DNA from 3 places in the Sphaerisporangium sp. NPDC051017 genome. Region 1 is predicted to be linked to each of the others. Evidence: predicted binding sites of a transcription regulator. Region 1 holds the regulator's gene; each other region holds the start of a gene.
What was found. The regulator HrcA, encoded in region 1, represses chaperone genes, less so after heat shock. The targets are predictions, from matches to a motif close to TTGGCACTCTCNNNNNGAGAGTGCCAA.

Region 1 (9,683 bases):
CTCGTGGCCGAAAGGTCGCTGGGGGCGGTGCCCGTCGGGTGGGACGCCGACATGGCCGTTACGGCGCTTTACAGCGCCCACTATCGGTCGCTCGTGCGTCTCGCCGTGCTGTTGGTACGCGATACCGCGACCGCGGAGGAAGTCGTGCAGGACGCCTTCGTCGCCCTTCATGGGGCGTGGCGTCGCCTGCGCGACCCCGACAAGGCACTCGCCTACCTGCGCCAGTCGGTCGTCAACCGATCGCGCTCCGTCCTGCGCCATCGTGCCGTCGTGGAGAAGTACGCCCCCAAGGGCATGCCCGACGCGCCGAGCGCGGAGAACGGCGCCATCGGCGCGCTCGAGCGGACCGCCGTGATCGAGGCACTGCGCGGGCTGCCGACCAGGCAGCGTGAAGCCTTAGTGCTGCGTTACTACGGCGACCTCTCGGAGGCGGAGATCGCTCATGCCATGGGCATCAGCAAGGGTGCGGTGAAAAGCCACACAGCCCGCGGAATGGCCGCACTACGCACTGTACTGGAGCAATTGTCATGACCGAGGCCCCCGACGAGTCCGGCGAGTTCCTGCGCCGTGTCTTGCGCGCGGAGGCGGAGTCTGTCGTCCCGTCCGCAGAAGGACTGGAGATCATTCGCACCCGCATCGAGCAAGGCGGCATGCGAGGCCTGCGAGGTGTCTTTTGGTGGCGGGCCGGAGCGTCCGCGCTCGGCGCGGTCCTGGTGGCCGCCACCGTGGTGATGGTCGTGCCCAACCTGCGCGCGCAGTTCACCCCTGAGCAGCATTCCGTCGTTCAGGTGGACAACCCCACCGCGCCGCCCGACGACTCGAGCACCCGGCGGCCGGGGCTGCCGGCCCGGACGTCCCCCGGCGGCTCGCAGGGCGCCGTACCGGGGACGACGACCTCGGCGACGCTGCCGCCCACGGGGAAGCAGACGCCGATGCCGACCCCTGGCCACGACTGCGCGTCGCCGGTCTCGAGCCCCTCCCAGCCGGTGGCGGCGGAGCTCGGCGACCCCTGCGATCCGTCGGCGTCCCCGACCGGTTCCGTGCCGGACGAGACCACCAAGCCGAAGCCGTCGCAGAAGCCCACGCCCACGCCCACGCCGTCCCCCACGCCTCCCAAGCCGCAACCCACGCCGACGGCCACCACGCCCTCGGACGGCTGCCAGCAGTGCACGCCGACTCCGACGACGACCGCCGCTCCGCCGACCGCCACACCGCAGTCGACCACGGAGGGCTCCTCCAGCGAGACGCCGCCCACCCAGGGCGCGGCGAGCTGAGCAGAAACCCCGCGCGCCTCTGCACGGCCCTCCCGGGGCTCACATGGAGGCGCGGGGCTTTCCGGGGGTTATCGCCGCTTTCCGGAGGCTTCCCCCGATCTTCTGGGGCGTTCTGGGGCTCTTGCCGAGCCGGAATGTCCAGACGGGCGCGGCCTACCAGCGGCCGGTGCGGGACAGCAGGACCGCGGCGGCGGCCACTCCCGCCGTCGAGGTGCGCAGAACGGTCGGGCCGAGCAGCGCCGGGGTGGCGCCCGCGTCCCGGAACAGGCCGACCTCCTCGTCGGTGATACCGCCCTCGGGGCCGACGACCGTCACGATGTCCCCGGTCGCCGGCAGATCGAGGCCCGCCAGGGGCAGGGCGGCCTCCTCGTGCAGCACGGCCGCGGCCGCGGCCACTTTGAGCAGCCGCGCGACGTCGGCGGTGGTGGCCTGCTCGGTGACCTCCGGCAGGTGGAAGCGCCTGGCCTGCTTGCCGGCCTCCCTGGCCGTGGACCTCCATCGGGCCAGCGCCTTGCCCGCGCGCTCGCCCTTCCACTGCGTCACGCAGCGCGCGGCGGCCCAGGGCACGATCACGTCCACCCCGGCCTCGGTCATCATCTCGACCGCCAGCTCGCCACGGTCGCCCTTGGGCAGGCCCTGCACGACGACCAGGCGGGGCTCGGGCGACGGGACGACACGCCGCGCCAGCACGTCCAGCCTCAGCGAATCTTTGCCGGTGACGTCGCGCACGACGCACTCGGCCACCGCTCCCCTGCCGTCGGTGAGGTCGACGCGCTCCCCGGCGCGCAACCGGCGCACGGCCGCGGCGTGCCGCCCCTCGGGGCCGGCCAGCGTGATCTGCTCGACATCGCCCGAGAGGTCACCGGAGAGATCGTCGGAGAGGAAGACAGGGACGCTCACCCGCAAACCTTAGCCAGGCGCCCCGGCCTTGGCGAACCGCTCGCGCGGCCTCCGCGCGTGGCGGAGGCCGCCCGTTGTCAGCGACTGTCAGCGGCCGTTGAACGCGTCCCTCAGCCGGGAGAAGAAGCCCTGCTGCCCCGGGGCGAACTTGCCCGGGGGACGTTCCTCGCCGCGCAGCTTGGACAGCTCGCGGAGCAGTTCCTCCTGCGCGGGGTCGAGGCGGGTGGGGGTCTCGACGTTCACATGGATCAGCAGGTCTCCCCTGCCGGTCTCGTTGAGCCGCTGGACGCCCCGGCTGTACAGGGGGATGACCTGCCCGGACTGCGTACCGGGCCGCACGTCGATCTCTTCGGCGCCGTCCAGCGTCTCGACCGTGAGGATGGTGCCGAGGGCCGCCGCCGTCATCGGGATCTCCACCGTGCAGTGCAGGTCGTCGCCGTGGCGCTCGAAGATCTCGTGGGGGCGCTCGACGATCTCCAGGAAAAGATCGCCCGGAGGGCCTCCGCCGGGGCCGACCTCGCCCTCGCCGGCGAGCTGGATGTGCGTGCCGTCCTCGACGCCGGCCGGGATGCGGACCTTGATCGTACGGCGGGTGCGCACGCGCCCGTCGCCGGAGCACTCCTGGCAGGGGTGCTGGATGATCGAGCCGAAGCCGCCGCACTGCGGGCACGGCCGGGCGGTCATGACCTGGCCGAGGAACGACCGCGTGACCTGCGAGACCTCGCCGCGGCCGTGGCACATGTCGCAGGTGTCCGGGTGGGTGCCCGGCGCGGCGCCCGAGCCCTGGCAGACGGTGCACAGCACGGCGGTGTCGACCACCAGCTCGCGCGTGGTGCCGAACGCGGACTCGGCGAGGTCGAGCTCGACGCGGATCGTCGCGTTGCGCCCGCGCCTGGCCCGGGACCGGGGGCCCCGCGAGCCGCCCGCGCCACCGAAGAACGCGTCCATGATGTCGCTGAACGGGAAGCCCGCGCCGAACCCGGCGGCCCCGGCCCCGGCGCCCGCGCCCGCGCCGATCGGATCGGCCCCGAGATCGAACATCTGGCGCTTGTTCGGGTCCGACAGGACCTCGTACGCCTGGTTGATCTCTTTGAACCGCTCCTGCGTCTCAGGGTCGGGGTTTATGTCCGGGTGCAGCTCGCGGGCGAGCCGGCGATAGGCCTTCTTGATCTCGTCCTGGCTGGCGTCACGGCGGACCCCGAGGATGCCGTAATAGTCGCGGGCCACCTAGGACCCCGCCAGGATCTGGCCGACATAGCGCGCCACCGCGCGCACCGCTCCCATTGTCACGGGGTAGTCCATTCGCGTCGGGCCCAGCACTCCGAGCCGAGCCAGTTCGTTGTCGCCCGAACCGTAACCGGCGGCGACGATCGAGGTGCCGTGAAGACCTGAGTACGGGTTCTCCGAGCCGATGCGCACCATCAGCGCGGAGTGGTCCCCCGCCTCGCCGAGCAGGCGCATGAGCACGACCTGCTCCTCCAGGGCCTCCAGCACCTCACGCAGGCCGACACTGAAGTCGCCCGCGAGGTTGGCGGCCCCGGCGAAGATGACCTTCTCGTCGTGGCGGTCGACCAGAGTCTCCAGCAACACCGACAGGATAGTGGCCGCCACCGGTCGGTCTTCCTCGGGAAGGCGATCAGGAAGATCGGCGATCGTCTCCGGCACGCGGCCGAGCCCGCACCCGTCCAGCGAGGCGTTGAGAAGCGCCCGCAGGTGTGCGACCTGGTCGTCGGCCACGATCTCGGGAAGCTCGACGACCCTCTGCTCCACCCGGCCGGTATTGGTGATCAGGACCAGCATGATGCGCCGCTCGGCGAGCGGCACCAGCTCGACGTGGCGGACCGTCGAGCGCGTGAGCGAGGGATATTGCACCACGGCGACCTGGCGCGTGAGCTGGGCCAGCAGGCGCACCGTGCGGGTCACGACGTCGTCCAGGTCGACGGCGCCCGCGAGGAACGTCTCGATCGCCCGCCGCTCGGCGGCCGACAGCGGTTTGATCTGGGACAGCCGGTCGACGAACAGCCGGTAGCCCTTGTCGGTCGGCACGCGGCCCGCGCTGGTGTGCGGCTGCGTGATGTACCCCTGCTCTTCGAGCACGGCCATGTCGTTGCGGACGGTGGCCGGGGAGACGCCCAGATTGTGGCGCTCGGCCAACGCCTTCGACCCGACCGGCTCGTTGGTGGACACGTAGTCCTCGACAACGGCGCGCAGGACGGCCAGCTTACGGTCATCGAGCAACGTGCTCACCTCCTGCCTCGCGAGTGTGCCCCCGCGAAGGGGGGTCGGCTGGCACTCTGTGTTCCTGAGTGCCAAGTGTACGGCTCATGTCGTCGGCGTGCGATAACTCGGAGGCACGACCTCACCCGGTCAGCGACAAGCCACTTGCTATCTGATGACAAGCACCTTCGTCCACACTGGGATCATGAGCCAGAACGACCCCCGTCCGAACGAGCCGAACCCCTGGATCCCACGCCAGGGCACCCCAGAGCGACCGGGGCCACCCCCTGGCCCTCCGCCCGGCGGGTACGGCCCGCCACCGGGAAGCCCCCCTCCGGGCGCACCCGGGCACGGCACACCCAGGCACGGCGGACCCGGGTACGGCGGACCCGGGTACGGCGGCCCGCCGCAGAACGGCCCCGGGTACGGACCTCCCCCCGGCGGACCCGCGTACGGCCCTCCGCCCGGCGGTCCCGGCCTCGGCGCGCCACCACACGGTCCCGGGTACGGTCCGTACCCGGGCGGTCCCCGCCAGGGCACACCGCCGGGCGGTCCGGCGTACAGGCCCCCGGCCGCGGACATCCGCCCGCGCCGCCGCTGGATCCTGGCCGCCTGGCTGGTCGCGATCGCGAGCCTCGTCGCGGGCATCGTCATCGGCTTCGGCACGGTGACCAAGACCATCGACCAGGCCGCGCCGACGCACGTCTTCCCGAGCGGCGGCAAGGTCTCCGCCCCGCTCGACCCGGCCGACAAGCCCATCCTGTACGCCTCCTCGTCCGGGCCGGCCAACGTGACCTGCCTCGCCCAGGACTCCGCCGGGAACCCGGTGAAGCTCACCAACGTGAGCCTCCACCAGACCGTCACCGTCAACGGGCGCACGTGGGAGGGCATGTTCGACATCGCCGTCCCTGCGCCGGGAACTTACGAGATCAGCTGCCGGTCGGAGGGCGGCCAGGTCGTCTTCGGCGTCGGCAAGACCCTCACCGCGGCCGTCGGCACGGTCGCCGGGGGCGCGGCGGCGGCCTTCCTCATCCCGACCGCGGGCTTCCTGCTCGCGTTCGTCGTCACGATCGTGGTGATCGTGCGGCGGCGAGGGGCGCGCAGGCGTCTCGCGGCGGCCTCCCCCGGCGGCGCGTGGTCGCAGGGGACGCCGTACGGCGCGTGAACTTTGCTAGCGTGCCCAGGTATGCGGGACTACGGACGCGACGTGCTCGCCGGAGACTGGCGCAGGCCCCTGCGCGGGAAGATCCCTCAGATCCCCGCCGACCCCGGGCTCGTGGTCGAGGACGCCGACGAGGGTTTCTGCGGCGCGGTGGTGGCCTGTGACAAGGAGGCCGTGACGCTGGAGGACCGCTTCGGGCGGCGCCGGGTGTTCCCGCTCGCCCCTGCCGCCTTCCTGCTGGAGGGCAAGACGATCACGCTGGTGCGCCCGGCCCCCGCCGCCGCGAAGGGCCCCACGCGCAGCGCGTCCGGGTCGATCGCCGTCGCCGGGCTGAGGGCGCGGGTCGCCAAAGAGAGCCGCATCTACGTCGAGGGCGTCCACGACGCGGCCCTCGTCGAGAAGATCTGGGGCCACGACCTGCGCGTGGAAGGGGTCGTCGTCGAGTACCTGGAGGGCGTCGACGACCTGCCCGCGATCGTGGACGAGTTCGGGCCCGGCCCGGGCCGGCGGCTCGGCGTGCTGGTCGACCACCTGGTGGCCGGGTCCAAAGAGAGCCGCATCGCCGCACAGGTGACCTCGCCGAACGTGCTCGTCGTCGGGCACCCCTTCGTGGACGTCTGGCAGGCGGTGAAGCCGTCGGCCGTGGGCATCCCGGCCTGGCCGTCGGTGCCGCGCGGCGTCCCGTGGAAGGAGGGCGTGATCGACGCCCTCGGCTGGCGCGTGGAGCCGTCGGAGGCGTGGCGGCGCATCCTCGGCTCCGTTCACAGTTACACCGACCTCGAACCCGAGCTCCTCGGGCGCGTCGAGGAACTCATCGACTTCGTGACCACCGAGGAGCTCCCATGACCGAGTCTCCGTACGACCGTCCCTACGGCGCTCCCGGCGCTCCGGGGTCTCCAGGGTCTCCGGGCTCTTCCGGCGACCAAAGGCAGGGACAGGGGCCGCAGCAGTCCGGTCAATACGGCCAGCTGAACTTCCAGCTCACGCTGATCATCGCTTACGTCGTGTGCGCGGTGCTGGTCATCGTGATGATCGGGTTCCTGCTGATGCCGCTGCTGTGGATCGGCTCGCTCATCATGACGATCGTGGGCGCGGTCGCCGCCAACCGTGGGTCCAACTTCCGCTACGCCCTGAACATCCGTTTCGTCAGCTGACCCCCGGCCAGGCCCGTCCGGCCCGTGACCAGGTCAGGTCGCGGATCGGCGTCGGTCACGTCAGGGGTCAGCGCTGGTCAGGTCAGGTCGCGGATCAGCGCGTCGGCCAGCAGGCGCCCCTTGAGGGTGAGCACGGCCCGGCCCGCCCGGAACGGGCCGGGGTCGAGCAGACCGTCGGCCAGGGCGCGGGCCACGGCCGGGCGGGCCTCCGGGCGGATCTCTGCCAGCGGGAAGCCCGTGTCGAGCCGCAACTCCAGCATCAGCCACTCGACGTGCCGGTCCTCCGCGGTCAGCACCTCGCGCGCGTGGGCGGGCGAGGCGCCCTCGGCCAGGCGCGCGGCGTACGCGGCGGGGTGCTTGACGTTCCACCAGCGGGTGCCGCCGACGTGGCCGTGCGCGCCGGGCCCGATGCCCCACCAGTCGCCGCCGGTCCAGTACAGCAGGTTGTGGCGGCATCGGGCGTCCTCGGAGGCCGCCCAGTTCGAGACCTCGTACCAGGAGAACCCGGCCTCGGCCAGCATGGCGTCGGCGATGAGATAGCGGTCGGCGGCCACGTCGTCGTCCGGCATGGGAAGCTCGCCCCTGCGGATCCGCGCGGCCAGGCGGGTGCCGTCCTCGACGATGAGCGAGTAGGCCGACACGTGGTCGGGGCCCGCGTCGATCGCCGCCGCCAGCGAGGCACGCCAGTCGTCGTCGGTCTCCCCCGGCGTGCTGTAGATCAGGTCCAGGTTGACGTGGCCGAACCCGGCCGCGCGGGCCTCTCGTACGGCCTCGGCGGGGCGGCCGGGGGTGTGGCGGCGGTCCAGGACGGCCAGGACGTGCTCGCTGGCGCTTTGCATGCCGAAGCTGACGCGGGTGAAACCCCCGGCGCGCAGCCGTTCGAGGGAGGCCGGGTCGACGGACTCGGGGTTGGCCTCGGTGGTGACCTCGGCGCCCGGGGCCAGCCCGAACTCGGAGTCCACGGCGCGCAGGACGCCCACCAGGTCGCCGGCCGCCAGCAGGGTGGGCGTGCCCCCGCCGAAGAAGACGGTCTGGACGGGCAGTTCGACGTCCCCGAGCACGCGGCGCGCCAGCCGTACCTCCTCGATCGCCGTACGCGCGTAGTCGGCACGCGAGGCGCCGGGGCCGAGCTCGGCGGCGGTGTAGGTGTTGAAGTCGCAGTACCCACACCGCGTGGCACAGAACGGCACATGCACGTAGAACCCGAACGCCCGCGCCCCGAGCCCCTCAAGAGCGCTCGCGGGCAGTTCCCCTGAAGCGGGAACGGGATCGCCGTCAAGAACTACGGATGGCATATGTCCAGTTTCTAGTACCGATGACGGTCCTCACGCCCCGCGAACGGAGAGAGCGGCCGTAGGAACGGCTACTTCTTGGCGGGCTTGTCGGCGCTGGAGTTCTCGGTGGACAGGGCGGCGACGAAGGCTTCCTGCGGGACCTCCACCCGTCCCACCATCTTCATGCGCTTCTTGCCTTCCTTCTGCTTCTCCAGCAGCTTGCGCTTACGGCTGATGTCACCGCCGTAGCATTTGGCGAGGACGTCCTTGCGCATGGCGCGGATGTTCTCGCGGGCGATGACCCGCGCGCCGATGGCCGCCTGGATCGGCACCTCGAACTGCTGCCGCGGAATCAGCTCCTTGAGCTTCTTGGCCATCTCGACGCCGTAGGCGTACGCCTTCTCGCGGTGGACGATCGCGCTGAACGCGTCCACGGCCTCGCCCTGGAGCAGGATGTCGACCTTGACCAGGTCGGCCTCCTGCTCGCCCGAGGGCTCGTAGTCCAGCGAGGCGTACCCGCGGGTGCGCGACTTGAGCTGGTCGAAGAAGTCGAAGATGATCTCGGCGAGGGGCAGGGTGTAGCGGATCTCGACCCGGTCCTCCGAGAGGTAGTCCATGCCGAGCAGGGAACCGCGCCGGCCCTGGCACAACTCCATGATCGCGCCGATGTGGTCGGACGGGGACAGCAGCGTCGCCTTCACCACCGGCTCGTGGATCTCGGCGATCTTGCCGGCCGGGAACTCAGAGGGGTTGGTGACGATGAGCTCCTTGCCGTCCTCCATGACGACCCGGTAGATGACGTTGGGCGCGGTGGAGATGAGCGACAGGTTGAACTCGCGCTCCAGCCGCTCGCGGACGATCTCCATGTGCAGCAGGCCGAGGAAGCCACAGCGGAAGCCGAAGCCGAGCGCCGCCGAGGTCTCCGGCTCGTACACGAGGGCCGCGTCGTTGAGGCGCAGCTTGTCCAGGGCCTCGCGCAGCTCGGTGTAGTCGTCGCCGTCGATGGGATACAGGCCGGAGTACACCATCGGCTTGGGGTGCTCGTAGCCGCCGAGGGCCTCGTCGGCGGGGCGCACGACGGAGGTGACGGTGTCGCCGACGCGGGCCTGGCGGACGTCCTTCACGCCGGTGATCAGGTAACCAACCTCGCCGACGCCGAGCGAGAGGGACGGCACCGGCTCGGGCGAGATGACGCCGATCTCCAGCGTCTCGTGCGCGGCGCCGGTGGACATCATGATCGTGCGCTCGCGCTTGGAGAGCTGCCCGTCCACCACGCGGACGTAGGTGACCACGCCGCGGTAGGTGTCGTAGACCGAGTCGAAGATCAGCGCCCGCGCGGGGGCGTCGGCGTTGCCCACGGGGGCCGGGATCTGCTGGACGACCTGGTCGAGCAGAGCGCCGACGCCCTCACCGGTCTTGCCCGACACGCGCAGCACGTCGGAGGGCTCGCAGCCGATCAGGTGGGCGAGCTCCTCGGCGTACTTGTCCGGCTGGGCGGCGGGCAGGTCGATCTTGTTGAGCACCGGGATGACGGTCAGGTCGGCGTTCATGGCGAGGTACAGGTTCGCCAGGGTCTGCGCCTCGATGCCCTGCGCCGCGTCCACCAGCAGGACGGCCCCCTCGCACGCCTCCAGCGACCGGGAGACCTCGTAGGTGAAGTCGACGTGGCCGGGCGTGTCGATCATGTTGAGGACATGGCCGT
Region 2 (9,683 bases), on a different contig from region 1:
GACGGCGACGGCGGCGGGCCGTGCGTCATCCGCCCGCCCCGCCCCGGCGACCTCGGCTGGATCGTCCACCGGCACGGCGTGGTGTACGCCGAGGAGTACGGCTGGGACGAGACGTTCGAGGCGATGACCGCGCGCATCGTCGCCGACTACGTCCAGCACCACGACCCCAAGCGGGAGGCGTGCTGGATCGCCGAGGTGGACGGCGAGCCCGCGGGCTCGATCATGTGCGTCAGGGAGGACGACCGGACGGCGCGGCTGCGGGTCCTGCTGGTCGAGCCGTCCGCCCGGGGCATGGGCCTCGGCGGGCGCCTGGTCGAGGAGTGCCTGGCCTTCGCCCGTCGCGCCGGGTACGCGCGCATCGTCCTGATGACCGTCGACGCGCTGGCCGCCGCGCGGCGCATCTACCAGCGGGCGGGCTTCACGCTCGACGAGCAGCACGACGAGCGCTCCTACGGCGCGGACGTCACCGTCCAGAGCTGGTCGCGGGACCTCTCTGATCCGGAGCCCCGCGCGCAGCGGCTCTGAACGGCCCTCGGCGGCTCTCAGCGGCTCTCCGCGGCTCGAAAGGAAAGGCTCGGGAAGGGACTCGGGAAAGGGCTCGGTGAAGATCGGCAAGCCTCGGCAAACGCCGGGCAAGGCCTCGGTCTCGCCTCCCGCGCCGCGCCCGGGCCGGGGCCGGCGGGCTGCGATCATCGTGCGGGCGCCGCGTCGCCGGATCCGGGGACGTCCGAGCCCGCCGCCCGGCCAGGGGAGCCGCCGTTGACCTCGTTGATCATCTCAGCCCCGCCCGCTCCGGCGATCAGGACGCGCAAGGCGCTGGTCTTCCTCGACCGCGAGGGCGTTCCGAGGGCCGCCGGGGCCGACCGCAGGCTGGTGCACGCGCTCACCGCCGAGGGGTACGCCGTCGAGACGGCCGAGGGCGACGCGGCCGACCACGGGCGGGTCGGCGCCTTCCTGGACACGGTCGAGCCCGGCGACCTGCTGCTCGTGCGCTGGTCCACCGAGTCGGGATGGGGGCGGCGGGAGTTCGGCGCGCTGATGGACGAGTTCGCCGGCCGCGTCGAGCGCTCCGACGGAGCGGCGCTGCTGCTGATCGTGGACTTCGGCTGGCTGGTGAGCGCGAGCCCGGGACCGCCGCACGAGGCCACCGGCCGCCTGCCGGTCCGCGGCGAGCCCGTGGTGGCGGCCGCCGCCCTCACCACCAGCGCGCTCGTGCCCGCGCGGCACGGCCGCCCGGTGTCGCTCACCGGGATCCTCGCCGACGGCATCCTGTCGGGTGAGGCCGACCTCGACCGCGACGGTACCGTCTCCGTCGGCGACCTGTTCCGCTACGCGCAGGAGCGCTGCGCCGGCCTCGGCGCGGACCGCGCGCCGTTCCTGCTGACCTACGGCGAGGGCGAGCTGATCGGCGTCGCGTCGCCGCGCCGCGCCGTCCACGATCTCGGCGAGGAGTTCGGGCCCGCGCTCGCCCGCCTGGCCGTCCTCGGCGACGCCGTGCCGCCGATGTCGGCCGCCGAGCTGGTGAACCGGATCTACGAGGTGCACCTCGGCCCGGACGCCCGGCAGTTGCTGCGCCGGGCCGCGCTGCTGGAGGAGGACGAGCCGCTCACCCCGGAGGTGGCCCGGCTGCTCGCCGAGGGCGGGCCACCGGAGGAGGCCCTGCGCGAGCTGCGCGCCTGGGGGCTGCTCGGGCGCGACGCCCCGCTTGCCGCCCCGGCGATCCGGCACGGCGTCGCGGGCAGGCTGGAGGCGGGAGAGCCGGCGCACGTGTCGGCCCTGCTGCGCCGCCGCCGCGCCGCCGCCCGTCCCGTACGGCCCCGCGCGCGGCTCACCGGCGACCGGTGGACGCTCCAGGACCGGCTCGGCCACCGCGTCCACGCCGAGGCCGTCGCCGCGTTCATCCGCCACCCCGACACCCGCCCGCCGCTCACGATCGGCGTCAAGGGCCCGTGGGGGGCGGGGAAGACCTCGCTGATGCGGATGATCCAGGACCTGCTCGACCCCGGCGCGGCCGAGGATCGCGCCGCCGAGATCCACCTCGGCGGGCCCGACGCCGCGCGCCGCGCCCGGAGGCGGCGGGGCCGGGTGACCAACGCCGAGGTGCTGGCCCGCGCCAAACGGCCCGAGGAGGAGGACACCGACCGGGCGACGCCCGGCGAGCTGCCCCTGCGGCCCGGCCACTGGCGGCCGACCGTCTGGTTCAACCCGTGGATGTACCAGAACGGCGAGCAGGTGTGGGCGGGCCTGGCCCACGAGATCATCAGCCAGGTCACCGGCCGCCTGCCGCGCGGCGAGCGTGAGCGCTTCTGGCTGACGCTGAACCTGTCCCGGGTCGACCGGGAGGCCGTGCGCCGGCGCGGCTACGGGCTGGCGGCCACGCGCCTGCTGCCGGTCGCCCTGGCGCTGTGCGGGACGCTGCTGTTCACGGGCGCGTCGCTCGCCGCGGGCGCGTTGTTCCCCGCGGTGGGGTCGCTGCTGCGCGGCACGGCCGCCGCCGTCGGGTCCGGCGGGTCTCTGCTGCTCATGGCCGCCGCGGCCGTGCGGCTGACGCGCTTCCTCGGCGAGTCGGCGGACACGGCCTTCCGCAAGCTGGTGCGCCAGCCTGACCTGCTCGGGTCGCCGGCGCAGGCCCAGGAGCTGGCGCCCGATCCCGGATACCGGTCCCGGACGGGGTTCCTGCACCTGGTGCAGACGGACATGCGGCGCGTGCTCGGCATGGTGGCGACCGAGGAGCGGCCGCTGGTGGTGTTCGTGGACGACCTCGACCGGTGCTCACCGGGCACGGTCGCGCAGGTCATCGAGGCCGTGAACCTGTTCCTGGCCGGGGATTTCCCCAACTGCGTGTTCGTGCTGGCGATGGAGCCGGAGGTCGTGGCGGCGCACGTCGAGGTCGCCTACCAGGACCTCGCGCGCACGCTGCCGTCGAGCGCCGAGGAGCGTTCGGGGCTGGGGTGGCGGTTCCTGGAGAAGATCATCCAGCTTCCGCTGAGCGTGCCGCTGCTGGACGACGGCGAGCGGATCCCCGCGTACCTGCGCACCCTGCTGGACGTGCCGCCCGCGCGCGAAGGACCCGTCGCGGAGGCACGGGACACGGCCGGCGCGGGCGGGCGGGCCGCGCAGCCGGATCCGGAACTGGTCGACCGCATGGAGTCCGCGATCAGGGCCCTGCGCCCGACGGCCGAGGACCTCGACGCGGTCGCCCGCCGCGTCCAGGACGCCGTCGGGGCCACCACCGTCCCGGGGACGCCCGGGCCCGGCCTGTTCTCGCGGCGGACGTCGATCACCTTCCTGACCAGGACGGGCCCGACCAGGACGGGAGCCGTGGGCATGGGGGCACCGCGCGGCCGGGCGGCCCGCACGTCCCCGCGAGCGCCGTACGACGCGATCGGCGGGCTCGGCGCGGCGGCGCGGCTGGCGGCCGACCGCGTCTACGACGACATCTACAGCGACGAGAACGCGTACGCGGCGATCGAGCGGGTGCTCCCGGCGCTGACGCTGAGCAATCCGCGCGAGCTGAAGCGGTACGTGAACGTGTTCCGGTTCTACTCGTTCGTCACCTACCGGCGGGCGCTGGCCGGGGCGCCGCGCGCGAGCGACGACGAGGTGGCCAAGCTGGCGGTGCTCACGGTGCGGTGGCCGCACCTGCTGTCGCTGTTCGCCCGCGACGCGGAGGCCCCGGACGGGGAGCCGAACGAACGCGAGGACTCCGAGCCCCCCGGCGAGGGGCGTACCGTCCTGGAACGGCTCGAACGGGCCGCGGCCGTCCCCGGGCGGCGTGAATGGGCCCGCGCGCTGGCCGAGGCGGGGCTGCTCAGGAACGGCAAGGGCGGGGCGGCCCGCTGGGACGCGCTGCGCGTCCTGCTGTCCGCCCCGCCCTCGGTCGCCGGCCTCGCACGCGACCTGCTGTGAGTACCGCCCGCGGGGTCAGCGCTGCGCCTGGATCATCCAGTGCTGCTTCTCCAGGTCCTCGGTGACCTCGATGAGCAGGTCCTGGGTGACGAGGTCGGCGTCCCCGGTCACCTCGATGCGCTCGCGCATGCGGGCGATGATCCCCGCGAGTATCTCGGTGAAGACCGTGACGACCTTGGCGTCCTCTATGTAGCCGAAGTCGAGCTGCTGGACGTGCGTGTCGCGGGCGATCGTCGTAGCGCGCCCGTCCGGGTTCACGCCGACGGCCACCGCGCGCTCCGCCGCGTCGTCGGCGCCCTTGCGGGCCAGGGCGACGATCTCGTCGAGCTGGAGGTGCAGCGACCGGAAGTTGCGGCCTATCAGGTTCCAGTGGGCCTGCTTGCCCACGAGCGAGAGGTCGAGGAGATCGATGAGCGCGCCGTGGAGGGCCTCACCCACGATCTTCTGCTTGTCGGCGGGAAGTGGGCTGGTGATGTGGGCCATGGAGGTTCTCCTCCTCAGAGATAACCGGTTTCGGGGCCTCGTGTCTCTTTCCGCCATAACCGGTCCGGCCCGGGCTAAACGTTGACACTGTAATGATTGCAGTGTCACTATGAAGGTATGAGTGACACCTGGACCATCGGAGAGCTGGCGGAGCGGGCGGCGGACACGCTGGGCCCCGCCGCGCCGCGCCCCAACGGCCGGGTCCGCGACGTGCCCAACGAACGGCTCATCCGCTGGTACACGACCATCGGCCTGCTCGACCCGCCGCTGACCCGCCGGGGCAGGGTCGCCCTGTACGGCAGGCGTCACCTGCTCCAGCTCGTCGCCGTCAAGCGCCGCCAGGCCGATGGGCTGTCCATCGCCGACATCCAGGCCGAGCTGACCGGCGCGACCGACGGCGCCCTGGAGGCGATCGCCCGGCTCCCCGTCCCCGATGCGCCTGACCACCCCGATCACACGGACGGCGCCGCTGTGACCGATCCCACAGCGCCACCCGCACCGCCACCCGCACCGCCACCCGCACCGCCCCGGCCGCGCTTCTGGGCCCAGCACCCGGCCCCGCCCGCCGCACCCTCCCCCGCCCCCGTCACCGCCCCACCCGTCACGGCCCGGCCCGTCGTCACACCGTCCGCCGTCACACCGTCCGAGGCCGACCCGTTCACGGCCACCTCCACGCCGTCCGCGCCGCCGTTCCCGGTCCCGTCCGCCGCCGCGGCCCCCGCAGACGGGGTCCTCCCGCACGCCGACGGGCTCGTGCACGGCGTGCGGCTGGCCCCCGGGATCACGCTGCTGCTCGACGGCCGCGCGCCCTCCCCCGGCGACATCGCCGCGCTGCGCGAGGCCGCCGCCCCCCTGCTGTCCGTCCTCAATGAGCGCCACCTGTCCGGCCCGTCCGAAGGGATGCACCCATGACTGTTCAGATCACCTCGTTGAAGCCCGGTGAGTACGCGCCGACGCCCGACGCGGGGCTGGGCGCGCTGCGCACCGAACGGGGCAACCTGCCGCTGGAGAGCGTCGAGGTGGAGGCGCTGATCACCGGCCTGACCTCCGGCGTCCGCGTGGCCCAGGTGTTCCGCAACCCCTTCGACGTGCCGCTGGAGGCGACGTACGTCTTCCCGCTGCCCGACCGCGCCGCGGTGACGTCCTTCCGCATGGAGGCCGACGGCCGCGTGGTCGAGGGCGTGCTCAAGGAGCGCGGCGAGGCCCGTCAGGACTACGACCGCGCCCTGGCCGAGGGCCGCAGGGCCGCCATCGCCGAGGAGGACCGTCCCGACGTCTTCACCATCCGGGTCGGCAACATCCTGCCGGGCGAGCACGTGACCGTGCGCCTGGCGCTCAGCCAGCCGCTGCCGTACGAGGACGGCGCCGCGACGTTCCGCTTCCCCCTCGTGGTCGCCCCCCGGTACATCCCGGGCACGCCGCTGGACGAGCGCGCGGCGGGCGACGGCGTGGCGCCCGACACCGACGCCGTCCCGGACGCCTCGCGGATCAGCCCGCCGGTGCTGCTGCCCGGCTTCCCGAACCCCGTGCGCCTGTCGCTGACGGCCCGCGTGGACCCCGCCGGGCTGGACCTGCGCGAGATGCGTTCCAGCCTGCATGTGGTGACCCGCGACGACGACACCGTGAGCCTCCGGCCTGGAGAGCGCCTGGACCGGGACTTCGTGCTGCGACTGGAGTTCGACGCCTCCGGCGCGCTGGCCCTCGTCCCCGACCGGGCCACCGGCGACGGCGAGCGGGACACGACCGACGGCGACGGCACCTTCACCCTCACCGTCCTGCCCCCGGACGACGACGGCCGGGACGCGCGCCGGCCGAGGGACGTGGTGTTGCTGCTGGACCGCTCGGGCAGCATGGCCGGGTGGAAGATGGTCGCCGCCCGGCGTGCGGCCGCGCGCATCGTCGACACGCTGACCTCCGCCGACCGGTTCGCCGTCCTGTCGTTCGACTCGGTGGTGGAGCACCCCGACCGGCTGGACGCGGGGCTCGTCCCGGCGTCCGACCGCAACCGCTACCGCGCCGTCGAGCACCTCGCGCGGCTGGAGGCCCGCGGCGGCACCGAGATCCTGGAGCCGCTGGAGCAGGGGCTCGGCCTGCTGGGGGACTCCTCGCGCGAGCGCGTCCTCGTGCTGGTCACCGACGGGCAGGTCGGCAACGAGGACCAGATCCTCGAACGCCTCGGCGCGCGGCTCTCGGCCGTGCGGGTCCACACCGTCGGCGTCGACCGGGCCGTCAACGCCGGGTTCCTCGGCAGGCTGGCCGGACTCGGCGCGGGCCGCTGCGAGCTCGTGGAGTCGGAGGACCGGCTGGACGAGGCGATGGAGCACATCCACCGCAGGATCGGCTCCCCGCTGGTCACCGGCCTTTCGCTCAAGCCGGACGGCCTCGACGTGCTCCCCGGCACGGTGACCCACCTCGGTTCGCTCTACTCCGGGGTGCCGCTCACCGTCTCCGGGCGTTTCCGCGGCCCCGCCAGCGGCGCGATCACCGTCCACGGGACGGCCGTCGACGGCGGCCCCTGGGAGCGGCGCCTGACCGGGACGCCCGCCGAGGGCGAGGCCCCGCGGGCGATCTGGGCCCGCGCGCACCTGCGCCGCCTGGAGGACCGGTACGCGACCGGCGAGCACGAACTGGAGCGCGAGATCGTCGCCACCTCGCTACGGCACGGCGTTCTGTGCAGGTTCACGGCGTTCGTCGCCGTCGACACGCGGGTGGTCGCGGACGGCGGGCCGCGGCACCGCGTCGTCCAGCCGGTGGAGATGCCGAGCGGCTGGGACATGCCGGCCCCGGCCATGCCGATGTCGGCGTCGATGCCGGTGGCGTTCACCGCCGCTGCCCCGGCGATCTTCAACGCCGAGTCCGAGACCCTGACGCCGCCGGGCGCCGCCCCGGCATTCGGCGGCGCGGCGCCGGACGTGGTCGCCGGAGCTCCCCCGGCGCCGAAGGCGGCCCCGCGGCCGGCCGCCGGGCGCGGGCGCTCGTTCTTCCGGGCGCCGAGCCCCAAGATGGCCCCGCCCCCGCCGATCCGGCTCTCGCCGGACACCGTGCGGCCGCAGCTCGCCGAGGAGCTCGCCCGGCTGCGCGCGGCGTCGCCGCTGCCCGCGCCCGAGCGCCTGCGCTACCTGGCCGACCTCGGCAGCCGCCTGTCGGCGCTGGTGACCTACCTGGGCGGAGAGGAGCGCCTCGCGTCCCTGGCCGCCGACCTCACGGCCGCCGAGACGACGCCCGGCGCGGACGTGGACGAGCTGTGGCGGCGCGCCATCACCGTCCTCACCGAACTGACCGGCGGCGACGCCGCACCTGGTGAGCCGGGCGGACACGGACGCGCCTCACGCCCCTCCTTCTGGAAGCGCTCGTAGGCTACCGCCTCCCCTGAGGAGCGGCCCTTCTACGGGCGGTCCTCGGAGGAGGCGCCGAGTTCGCGGTAGGCGGGGCGCAGGATGTCCGCCAAGGGGATGTGGCGCACTTTGATCGGCGGCGGCTCCAGCGCACGCAGCAGCAGCTCCGGGGGCGCGGACGACGGCGCGGGCCGGGGACGCAGACGGGCGGGCGGGGCGGAGGGCTCGTAGAAGTCGGCCAGCCGGTCGGCGAAGGGCACGTCGTCCACGTGCAGCGGGTCGGCGGGCTCGTCGTCGGCGGCGGCGGTGCCGCGCAGGGCGTCCAGCAGGTCCTCCTTGGCACGCCCGCGCCAGGCCAGCACCAGGAACGGGTCCTGGTCGAAGGACTCGGCCAGCAGGTACAGCACGGCCGAGATGTGCTTGCACGGCAGGCCCCAGTCGGGGCAGGAGCACTCCATGTCCAGCTCGGACGGGAACAGCGGCAGGCCGAGGCCGTCGAACACCTCGACGATCTCGAGCGGCATCTCCCCGGCGAGCAGCTTGGCGCGGTAGATCGCCTCCCCGGCGAGCGCGTCCTGGATTCCCGCCCAGTCCCCCTCGCCGTACGCGGCGATCCTGACGGACAGGTGGTATGGGGCGGCCCGCGACCCCTGCACGGTGGCCGTCACCACACCCGGCGCGAGGCCGATCTCCAGGACCTGCCCCTTCCTGGCGTACGAGCGTCCCCGGGCGAGACGGCCGGAGTCGCAGACGCGCTCCAGGATGTCCACGAACCTGCGCGACCACCACTGCTCGCCGATGGACCCCCGCTTGGCCCGCGCCTGGATGCCGCCCTCGACGCGGATCGGCGCCGACGCCTCGAACCATCCACCCTTGCCGACCGGCATCTCAGCCCACCTCCTCACATCGGGAGCGCATGTCAGCTCACCGCCTCGGGGCCGAGGCGGAACAGCTCGCGCAACTGCTCGGTCGTCAGGTCGGCGATCCAGTCCTCACCGGCCCCGACGACGCTCTCGGCCAGCGCCTTCTTGCGCTCGATCATCTCGTCGATGCGCTCCTCCAGCGTCCCGGCGCAGATGAACTTCCTGACCTGGACGTTCCTGGTCTGGCCGATGCGGAACGCCCGGTCGGTGGCCTGGTCCTCCACGGCCGGGTTCCACCAGCGGTCCACGTGGACGACATGGTTGGCGGCGGTGAGGTTGAGGCCGGTGCCCGCCGCCTTGAGCGACAGCAGGAAGATCATCGGCTCGTCGTCGTCCTGGAAGCGCTCGACGAGCTCGTCCCGCTTCTTCTTGGGCAGCCCGCCGTGCAGCCACAGCACGGGACGGTCGAGGTGCGCGGCGAGGTAGGGCTGGAGCAGGGAGCCGAACTCGGCGTACTGGGTGAAGACCAGCGCCTTGTCCCCCTCCTCGACGATCTCCTCGGCCAGTTCCTCCAGCCGGGCGAGCTTCCCCGAGCGGCCGGCCAGCCGCGAGCCGTCCTTGAGCAGGTGGACGGGGTGGTTGCAGACCTGCTTCAGTCTGGTCATGGTCGCGAGGACGTTGCCGCGCCGCTCGATGCCATCGCTCTGGTCGATCTTGGTCATCATGTCGTTCACGACGGCCTGGTAGAGGCTGGCCTGCTCCGGTGTGAGCGTGCACCACACCTTCATCTCAAGCTTGTCGGGAAGATCGGAGATGATCGTTTTGTCCGTCTTCAGGCGGCGCAGGACGAACGGCTGCGTGGCCCGCTTCAGCGCCCGCGCGGCCTGCTCGTCGCCGCGCGCCTCGATCGGCTCCTGGTAGCGGTCGCGGAAGCGCTTGGCCGGCCCGAGCAGCCCGGGGTTGCAGAACTCCATGATCGACCACAGCTCGGCGAGGTGGTTCTCGACCGGGGTGCCGGTCAGCGCCAGCCGCGTGCGTGCCGGAATCGACCGGACGGCCTGCGCCTGCCGCGCCCCGCTGTTCTTGATCGCCT
Region 3 (9,683 bases), on a different contig from region 1:
GGGCCTGCGGATCGCGACGCGGTCCGTGCCGCCGTCGGTCCACTCGACGGGCACCACCGCGTCGGCGCCCGCGGGCACCGGCGCGCCGGTCATGATGCGCGTGACATGCCCCGGCCCGACCGCCCGGGGAGCGCTCTCGCCCGCCGCGACGTCGATCGTGACCGGCAGCACGACGGGCGCCGCCTCGGTCGCCGCCGCGACGTCCCCGGCTCGGACGGCGTACCCGTCCATGGCGGAGTTGTCGAACGGCGGCAACGCGACGGGCGACCGTACGTCCTCGGCCAGGACGGCGCCGAGCGCGAAGTCCAGGCCGAGGCCGACGGGGTCGATCGGTCGTACGGCGGTGAGAATCTCGGCCAGGTGCGCGTCAACCGATTTCATCGCGGCCATGATCTGATTCTCACACGGAATGCTCGTCGAGGAACTCGCGCAGCCAGGGGATGAACTCGGGGGCGAGGTCGGGACGGTCGGCGGCGAACTGCACGACCGTGCGGAGGTAGTCGAGCTTGTTGCCGGTGTCGTACCGGCGTCCGCGGAACAGCACGCCGTGGACGGGCCCGCCCTCCTCGGTGGAACGCCCGGCGAGCTCCAGCAGCGCGTCGGTGAGCTGGATCTCGCCGCCGCGCCCGGGCGGGGTGTTCTCCAGCACCTCGAACACGGCCGGGTCGATGACGTACCGTCCGATGACCGCCCAGTTCGACGGGGCCTCGTCGGCCGGGGGCTTCTCGACCAGGCCCGTCACCCGCACCACGTCGTCCTCGTCCGTAGGCTGGATCTCGGCGCAGCCGTACAGCGAGACCTGCTCCCGCGGCACCTCCATCAGCGCCACGACGCTGCCGCCGTAGGTGTCGCGCACCTCGATCATGCGCTTCAGCAGGTGGTCGCGGTGGTCGATCATGTCGTCGCCCAGCAGGCAGGCGAACGGGTGGTTGCCGACGTGCTGCTTGGCGCACAGCACGGCGTGGCCGAGCCCCTTGGGCTCACCCTGGCGTACGTAGTGGAAGGTGGCGATCTCGACCGGTTCGAGAACCTGCGAGAGACGCTCGGAGTCGCCCTTGGCCGCCAGCACCTCCTCCAGTTCGTACGCGCGGTCGAAGTGGTCCTCGATGGAGCGCTTGTTCCGGCCTGTCACCATGAGGAGGTCAAGCAACCCGACCGAGACCGCCTCTTCGACGACATACTGGATGGCCGGCTTGTCGACGATCGGCAGCATCTCTTTCGGGGTCGCCTTGGTCGCCGGCAGGAAGCGCGTCCCGAGGCCGGCGGCGGGAATGACGACTTTCGTCACTGGATCGTAGTCAGCCATGAATGCACCTTAATGGAGGGCCGAGTGGACAAAGCGGAGCTGCGCCGGAGGATCGTGGCCGCGCGCACAGGGCTCGCCGATCCGCGCGACTCGGCGACCGCGATCAGGGAAACGCTACTCGACCAGCCCTGGGTGCAAATGGCCGGGCTGGTCGCCTGTTATTGGTCGACGGGCTCCGAACCTTCGACGCACGGCCTGATTTTCGCGCTGTGGAAGCACGGCGCGACGGTGATCCTTCCCGTCCTGCGCCCGGACAATGATCTCGATTGGGCCGTTTACGATGGCCCTGACTCGGTGGCGCCCGGCCCGCGCGGCATGATGGAGCCCGTGGACACGCGGCGCGGCGTGGACACCGTCCGCACGGCCGCCCTGGTCATCGTGCCCGCGCTGGCGGTCGACCCGTCCAGCGGCGTGCGGCTCGGGCGCGGCGGCGGCTCGTACGACCGGGCGCTCGCCCGGGTGGGGCCGAATGTTCCGACGGTCGCATTGCTGCACGAGGGCGAGTTGATCGAGGGAATTCCCGCGGAACCACATGATCGGGCCGTGTCGATGGCGGCCCTGCCGTCCGGCATCGTCGGCGTCGGACGTGATCGGACGCGACAGTTGTGATTGGCGGGGTTACCGGGACCGGCGTCCGCGAACCGGTGTGATTCTCGTCACGAAACGATTTGGAGGTCGTCGAGACCGCCATTGTCCTTGAAGTATTCACCCAGCGAGTCGTTGCGGACCGCCTCGAAGAAACGTGCGCCCTCCTTCTTGTCGAGGCGGACGACGCTGGCGCCCTTGACCGTGCCCGCGCCCAGGGTCGGAATCGTGGCGGAATCCACCGTTTCGGGGCGAATGTTGCGCAGTTCGAGGGCCAGGTCGCGCAATGTGCTCAACGTCACACCCGAGTCGACGCTGACCGCGTGGGTGAGCGCCTCCAGGAAGTCGTTCAGTTTGAACGGGTTGGTCAGCAGATCCTTGCTTATGATCTTGTGGCCTAACGCCCCGACGAACGCCTGCTGCCGCTTGATCCGGTCGAAGTCCCCGCCCGGCAGGTTGTAGCGCTGGCGGACGAACAGCAGCGCCTTCTCACCCTCCAGGTGCACCATGCCCTGCGGCCAGGTGACCTTGTTCATCGGGTCGTACACCTTGCGCGACACGTACACGTCCACGCCGCCGACGACCTTGCTCATCTCGACGAACCCTTGGAAGTCCAGCGCGGCGAAATGGTCGATGCGGACCTTCGTGAGGCCCTCGATGGTCTTGATCAGCAGCTTCGGCCCGCCGAAGGCGTAGGCGGCGTTGATCTTGTTGTTTCCGTGCCCGGGGATGGGGACATAAGAGTCGCGGGGGATGCCGATGAGCGTGAGCCGATCCCGGGCGGCCGGGACATGGACGATCATGATCGTGTCGGCCCGCTGGTTGCCCGACTCGCCCGGGCGCTTGTCCGATCCGATGAGCAGCCAGTTCTGCGCGTCGCCCACGGCCTTCGCCGGACGTCCGGCATCCTCGGGGAACGCTCCGGGGATCCGCTCGATGTTGCCGTTCAGCGAGATCTGACGCTCCATCACCAGCGCGAACGCCGCCGCCACCACCATGGCGAGGACGAGCACGGTCACGATCACCAGGCGGCGTAACAGCCGCCGCTTCCTCGGCTTCTCCGGGTTCTTCGAGGACGCCTCGGGGACGTCGTCACCCTCGCCGGGGGCATCCTTCCTCAGCCCGTCGAGAACCGAGCGGCTCTCCACGACCGGGGAAGCGTCGTCCGTCACTGCCGTCCACCCATGATTCCGTTTGACCTAGCATCCGTGTCGCGTGTGACCGTAGCTCAAAGTAGTTCATCGTGGTAGAGGACTACACCAATACGCCACAATGGGCGGAAAACATGAGGAGGAGAGCCGGTGAACCTTAATATTTGGCTACTCCTCGCGTCCATCGTCGTGATCGCGGCCATCGCGTCCGTACGGATCGCGCACCGCACCGGACTCCCCACCCTGCTCATCTACCTGGGACTCGGCCTGCTCCTCGGCGAGGCCGGGCTGGGCATCCAGTTCGAGAACGCGCAGCTCGCGCAGCAGATCGGCCTCGCCGCGCTCGCCGTGATCCTCGCCGAGGGCGGTCTCACCACGTACTGGCCGCACGTACGCCGGGCCGTGCCGACCGCGCTCCTCCTGGCCACGATCGGCGTCGGCGTGAGCATCGTCGTACTCGCGTCCGCCGCGCACTGGCTGCTGGCCATGGACTGGCGCACGGCGCTGCTGCTCGGCGCGATCCTCGCCTCCACCGACGCGGCGGCCGTCTTCTCCGTCCTGCGCCGGCTCCCCCTGCCACAACGACTCTCCGGCATCCTGGAGGCCGAGTCCGGATTCAACGACGCGCCCACCGTCATCGTCGTCGTGCTGCTCAGCAAGCTGAACGCCCCTCTGCCCGGCCTCGGCCAGGTGATGTACGAGGCCGCCTTCGAGCTGACCGTCGGCTGCGCGGTGGGCCTCGCCGTCGGGCCGCTCGGAGCGTACGCCCTGCGCCGCGTCGCACTGCCGTCCTCCGGTTTGTACCCGATCGCCGTGCTCGCCCTCGCGTTCATCGCCTACAGCGGCGCCGCCCTGCTGCACGGCAGCGGCTTCCTCGCCGTCTACCTCGCCACGCTCGTCCTCGGCAACACGCGCCTCCCCCACCGGCCGGCCACCCGCGGGTTCGCCGAAGGGGCCGCCTGGCTCGCCCAGATCGGGCTGTTCGTCATGCTCGGCATCCTCGCCAGCCCCTCCGAACTGCCCGCCACCGTGGTCCCCGGCCTCATCGCGGGCCTCGCCCTGCTGCTCCTCGCCCGCCCCGCGTCCGTCGTCGTCTCCGCCCTGCTCGTACGGACCGCGCGGGTCGACCGGCTGTCCTGGCGCGAGCAGGTTTTCCTGTCCTGGGCCGGTCTGCGCGGCGCCGTCCCCATCGTGCTCGCCACCATCCCGTGGGCCGCCGGGATCGTCGGCGCCAAAGGCCTGTTCAACGAGGTCTTCGTCATCGTGATCGTGTTCACGTTCATCCAGGGGCCCACGCTGCCGTACCTGGCCCGCGTCCTGCGCGTCGGCGCCCCCGAGGAGGCCCTCGACCTCGGCGTCGAGGCGGCCCCGCTCGAAGAGCTCAACGCCGACCTGCTCCAGGTCACCATCCCGCCCGGATCCGGGCTGCACGGCGTCGAGATCTTCGAGCTGCGGCTGCCGTCGGACGCCGCCGTCACCATGGTCGTCCGGGAAGGACACTCATTCGTCCCCGAGGACTCGACCCGGCTCCGCGCCGACGACCAGCTGCTCGTCGTCACGACGGCGGCCTGCCGTGAGCGGGTGGAGCGCCGCCTGCGCGCGGTCAGCCGACGCGGCAAGCTGGCGGGTTGGTACGGCGAGAGCGGCGAGTAGGCCGCCCGGCCCTTGGCGACCACCGGGGCTCGTGCCGGGTGTTACCGGGCGCCCCGGGTATCGCCGGGCGCCCCCGAGCCCATCACAGGACCCCAGCACATCACCCCGGTCACCCCAGACCCTCCACGGCGGAGATGACGGACTCCGGCCGCACGACCACGGCCGCCGGTCACCGCACGCAGGACAAGGCACAGGCCAGACGCCTCTGCGGCCACTCCCGGGGCCCTCCCGCCCGGGATTAGAAGCCGGCTGGGTGGCGTTCAGCCTAATCGGCTGCGTACCATTAGCAGTCGCATCGGTAGAGTGCCAATCTGCGTGAGCATACTGAGCCATACAAGGAGGAGTGCGTGCCCACATACCAGTACGCCTGTACCGCTTGCGGTGAAGGGCTCGAGGCGGTCCAGCGATTCACCGACGACCCGCTGACCACATGCCCCAGCTGCCAGGGCCAGCTTCGCAAGGTGTTCTCCGCGGTCGGCATCGTCTTCAAGGGATCGGGCTTCTACCGGACGGACAACCGCTCGTCCGGTTCCTCCAGCGCCTCGACCTCGTCGTCCTCCACGTCGACCAGTTCGTCCGGCTCGTCGAGCTCCGACTCCGGCAACGGCTCCAGCGCCGCCGGTGGGTCCGGCTCGGCCTCGGGTTCCGGCTCCGGCTCCGGCTCGGGCTCGGCGAAGAAGGAGCCGGCGTCGGCCAGCGCCTCCAGCAGCAGCTCATCCTCCTGACGACGCCACGGGTTGTACGGCTCGTACGGCCACCCCGACGCCGTACAACCCTCCCACCAAGATCACCCCGACACGGCATTCCCAGCCGCGCATGTCACTGACCGCGGATGACCCCGCGGCGAGTCGTCCTTCGTCTGGGGCTGATCTCGGAGCGCGAGCCGACAAGACGGCGCCGCGGCCAGCACACCCCATTCCCCAGCCTCGCACGTCACCGACCGCAGATGACCCCGCGGCGGGCCGTCCCTCGTCCGGGGCTGATCTCGGAGCGCACGAGCCGGCAAGACGGCGCCGCGGCCGACGGTCCTCGGAGGTCTGGTCTGACTCCGTCTCCTCCTCTGCACAGAGAGCGCTCCGCACAGCGAGTGCAACGCGGGAGCCTCCGGCAACGCCGCGACATGCCACCCTGACAAGGCACGGGCCCGGGCGGCTCGGTCCGCAGACGAGGCCGCCTCGGAGGCGAAGCGCCCTTCGATGACGGAGCCTGTCCAGGGCCGAGACATAAATCCGTTTCCGCTCCTGTGCACAAGCCGGAGTTATCCACAGGCGGCGGCCTCACGCGCATCACGCCCAAGCCGGGGCGCTAATGTCGTGGCCATGGTCACCAGAGCGGACATCGGAGTCATCGGCGGCTCAGGCTTCTACTCCCTCCTCGACGACGCTGAAGAGGTCGAGGTCACCACGCCGTACGGGCCACCAAGCGACCCCATCACCATAGGGCGCATCGGCTCCCGCACGGTCGCGTTCGTGCCCCGTCACGGCCGCGACCACCGCTTCCCTCCCCATCGCATCCCCTACCAGGCCAACCTGTGGGCCCTGCGCTCGCTCGGCGTCCGTCAGGTGCTCGCCCCGAGCGCGGTGGGTTCGCTGCGCGCCGAGTACGGCCCCGGCACGCTGGTGATCCCCGATCAACTGGTCGACCGCACCACCAGCCGCGCGCACACCTATTACGACGAGGGCGGCGCGGTCCACGTCCCGTTCGCCGACCCCTACTGCGCGACCGGCCGGTCCCTCGCCTGCGCGACGGCGAGCGCCGAGGGCTGGGACGTCGTCGACGGCGGCACCCTCGTCGTCATCGAAGGGCCCCGCTTCTCCTCCAGAGCCGAGTCACGCTGGTTCAGCGGCAACGGCTGGACGATCGTCGGCATGACCGGCTACCCCGAGGCGGCCCTCGCCCGCGAGCTCGCCCTCTGCTACACCACGCTGGCCCTGGTGACCGACCACGACGCCGGGGTGGACGTCGGCGAGGGCGTCACCCAGGAGGAGGTCCTCGCCTTCTTCGCCGCCAACAGCGAACGCATGCGCACCCTGGTCGCCTCAGTCGCCGCCGCCCTCCCCACCGACCGCCCCTGCCACTGCCCCAACACCCTCGACGGCATAAAACTCCCCTTCCCCCTCCCCTAACCTCAACCCCCGCCCTGCCCGCCCGCCCTGCGCAAAGCCCTGCCCTCACCTCACCGACCCGCCGATCAAGAACCCCGGCGAGCGGGCGTTCTGCTCCAAAGACCAGCCCAAAGCGGACAGCTATCCGTCTTGTGCGGCCGGAATGGACCAGATCGTCGAGGACGGGGCGACGGCGCAGCGAAGAACACCCCCGTAGCACCCGGCGCCTCCGGGCCGCTCCCGCATGCCCAAGGGGCGCTCCCGCATACCCAGTGGGTAATCGAATCCCCAGCGAGTACCCGCTTCCACCGACTACCACCGACTCCCGCCGGCTTCCGGCCGACTCACGACGAGTCCCGACGACCCGACTTTCTCCACCCGGCCTCCCCTACCCGGCGCCGCGTCGGTGGGAAGGGGCGTCGGTGATGCCGGCGCCCTGACACGGCGAGCTAACCCGGCGCGAACGGCAACACGACGGGCATACCTCACCGCCCAACCTCACCCCCCTCGGAGCCGCCCATGCGAACCGCGATCCCGCGCGTCGTCAAGATGCTCAACCGGCGACGGCGAATCCTGGCAGCGGCGCTCGCGGCGATGGCGACCCTCTGCCTCGGCCTCTCCGTACGTCCCGCGCCGACCACGGAAGTCCTCGCCGCCGCACGCGACCTCGCCGGAGGCCCGCTGTCCGCGTCCGACCTGACCGTGGTGCGCCTCCCCGAGGACACCGTGCCCGACGGCGCGCTACGTCCCGGCACACGCGTCACCGGCCGAGTCCTGACGTCCCCCGCCCGACGGGGCGAACCGCTGACCAACGTTCGCCTGCTGGGTCCTTCCCTGGTCGACGCCTACGGTCCCGGCCTGCTCGCCACCCCTGTACGCATCACGGACGCCTCGTCCGCCCGCCTACTCCGCGCGGGCGACATCATCGACGTCATCGCCTCCGCCCCGAAATGGGACGACGCCGTCAGCCCCGCGACGGCCACGGTGGCGCAGTCCGTCACCGTCATAGCCCCACCGGCTTCCACCCGTTCCGCCGACCCCACGAACTCGATGGGCGAGGCCGGCGCCCTCGTCGTCCTGGCCGCCACCGCGGACCAGGCCCAGCGACTCGCGCAGGCGGCCACAGCCTCACGCCTGTCCATCACCATCCACGGCCGCCCATGACCAGCGAACCCTGACATCACAGAACGTTACGAGGCCGACACGTCCCTATTCGGTGACTCTCCGTGCACAGCCATGCCAACCAACCTCGAATGTCGATCAACCCTCGACGCCCTACAGACACACAGAAGAAATCGCGTACCCACAAATTCGTCCACAGCATGTGGACAACGCGGCAGAGTGCTACAGCAGGGACCCGAGCTTCGGGTCGTATTCCCAATGCCAGGGCTCAAAGGGACTGTGATACGCCCAGTCCGGATGCATCCATCCAAACTGCTTGCCATTCGCCTCAACCCAGTTGAACTGCACCGACCGGAAGACATCCACGCCACCACACAGGTCCACGGCCAGCCCAAGCCCGTGATTGCTGCGCCCCGGCACGGCGGCGAAGCCCGGCCGGCGATAGAAAATCGCCTGCTGCTGCGCCAGGTTGCGATAGCTGTCGGTCAGGCACATCGGCTTGCCGAAGCGCTTCCTGTACGCCTCGTTCATCGCGACGAACGCGATCGCCGCGTCCGCCCGCAGCTCACGCCCCGGCTGCTGCAACGGGCACAGAACGCTCTTCGGGAGCAGCCCGTTCGGATACTGCGCGGCCGAACTGACCCGCGTCGGATCGCACGCCGCACCCGACCGTCCGCCCTGGTTGACCCGCACCCCCAGCTTGACCAGCGCCTGGGACAACGACTTGACGACCGCCGCCGAACGCTTCCGCAACGTGTCGATCTCGGCGTTGAGCTGCGCCTCCACCAGCAACTTGGTCGCCCGAAGGTCCTGCGCCTCGGCCGCGAGCCTCTGCTGCTCCTCGTAGAGCCGGCCCACGTCGGCCAAGATCTCATCGCGCCCGGACACGAGGTACGTCATGTCGCTGAGGGCCCGCAGGCTGGAGGCGTCGCTCGCACCCGAAAGGAAAGGGGCCATGTCGCCCCCCTGAGGAGTCTGGTACAACGACTGCACAAGATCGGCGAGAGGCTTGCGCACCTTGGACAACTCCGCGGTCGCCGTACGCAACTGGTCGAGCTTCTTCTTCAGCTCAGAGTCCGCCTTCGCGAGCGTCGCCTGACGTTGCTCCAGGGCCTTCGTGGCCTCCGCCAGCGCCTGGGACGACCTCTCGGCCTCGCGACGCAGCTCCGTCAGGTTCCCCGGAGCCGAGTCCTGACTCACGGCCTCCAGCGTGACCGGGCGCGCCTGCGCCTCACCCGAAGACGACAGGGTGAGCACCGAAACCACCGCCATGAGGACCGCGACCAGGCTCGCCGATCGAGGAGATGGCACGTTAGACCCCTCCATTTGCGAACTTGTGACCTAAGCCCGGCACGCACGTTACTACAGCAAGACGAGCACCCGCGCATGAGTCACAAGAGCCGTTATGTACGGATCATGGCATTTATACCTGCTCCGCACCGCCAACTTGACGCAGTCTCCTAACCCCAGCACCCACTCCTGTAACCCCACCGCCCCCGGAACCCACGCCAGTGACGCGACCGAACCAATTACATCGACAAGCGCCCCCAACACCGGAGCCCCTCCGAACGGCCGACATCGCCCACCCCGCAAGACCACCCAACGCCCTCACCGCCCCAGCGCTCAGCGCCCCCTCCACGACGACCACAAAGCCGCATTCCAGCCAGACGGCCCCGAGCACCCGCAACAGCACCCAATACCCTCACCAACCCACCGCCCAGCGCGCACCCAGGACGACCACGAAGCCGCACACCAAACAGA

Region 2: the regulator HrcA is predicted to act here: its motif matches at 4,474-4,500, upstream of AB0M95_RS08975 (DNA starvation/stationary phase protection protein).
Region 3: the regulator HrcA is predicted to act here: its motif matches at 4,979-5,005, upstream of AB0M95_RS37190 (FmdB family zinc ribbon protein).

What each region holds. Positions count from the first base shown of each region.
Region 1 is NZ_JBFBCI010000068.1:3,988-13,670, forward strand. It holds gene AB0M95_RS34805 (SigE family RNA polymerase sigma factor) at 52-531, shown strand; gene AB0M95_RS34810 (hypothetical protein) at 528-1,274, shown strand; gene AB0M95_RS34815 (16S rRNA (uracil(1498)-N(3))-methyltransferase) at 1,428-2,174, opposite strand; gene dnaJ (molecular chaperone DnaJ) at 2,262-3,401, opposite strand; gene hrcA (heat-inducible transcriptional repressor HrcA) at 3,402-4,412, opposite strand; gene AB0M95_RS34830 (hypothetical protein) at 4,597-5,556, shown strand; gene AB0M95_RS34835 (DUF3097 domain-containing protein) at 5,578-6,399, shown strand; gene AB0M95_RS34840 (DUF4870 domain-containing protein) at 6,396-6,707, shown strand; gene hemW (radical SAM family heme chaperone HemW) at 6,785-8,002, opposite strand; gene lepA (translation elongation factor 4) at 8,071-9,683, opposite strand, start outside.
Region 2 is NZ_JBFBCI010000007.1:92,006-101,688, reverse strand. It holds gene AB0M95_RS08985 (helix-turn-helix domain-containing GNAT family N-acetyltransferase) at 1-525, shown strand, start outside; gene AB0M95_RS08980 (P-loop NTPase fold protein) at 760-3,909, shown strand; gene AB0M95_RS08975 (DNA starvation/stationary phase protection protein) at 3,925-4,392, opposite strand; gene AB0M95_RS08970 (helix-turn-helix domain-containing protein) at 4,510-5,304, shown strand; gene AB0M95_RS08965 (VIT domain-containing protein) at 5,301-7,748, shown strand; gene AB0M95_RS08960 (SWIM zinc finger family protein) at 7,778-8,614, opposite strand; gene AB0M95_RS08955 (DEAD/DEAH box helicase) at 8,647-9,683, opposite strand, start outside.
Region 3 is NZ_JBFBCI010000081.1:12,684-22,366, reverse strand. It holds gene glp (gephyrin-like molybdotransferase Glp) at 1-381, opposite strand, end outside; gene galU (UTP--glucose-1-phosphate uridylyltransferase GalU) at 401-1,306, opposite strand; gene AB0M95_RS37205 (5-formyltetrahydrofolate cyclo-ligase) at 1,331-1,915, shown strand; gene AB0M95_RS37200 (LCP family protein) at 1,963-3,063, opposite strand; gene AB0M95_RS37195 (potassium/proton antiporter) at 3,193-4,695, shown strand; gene AB0M95_RS37190 (FmdB family zinc ribbon protein) at 5,043-5,420, shown strand; gene AB0M95_RS37185 (S-methyl-5'-thioadenosine phosphorylase) at 6,015-6,821, shown strand; gene cpaB (Flp pilus assembly protein CpaB) at 7,320-7,964, shown strand; gene AB0M95_RS37175 (D-alanyl-D-alanine carboxypeptidase family protein) at 8,145-9,233, opposite strand.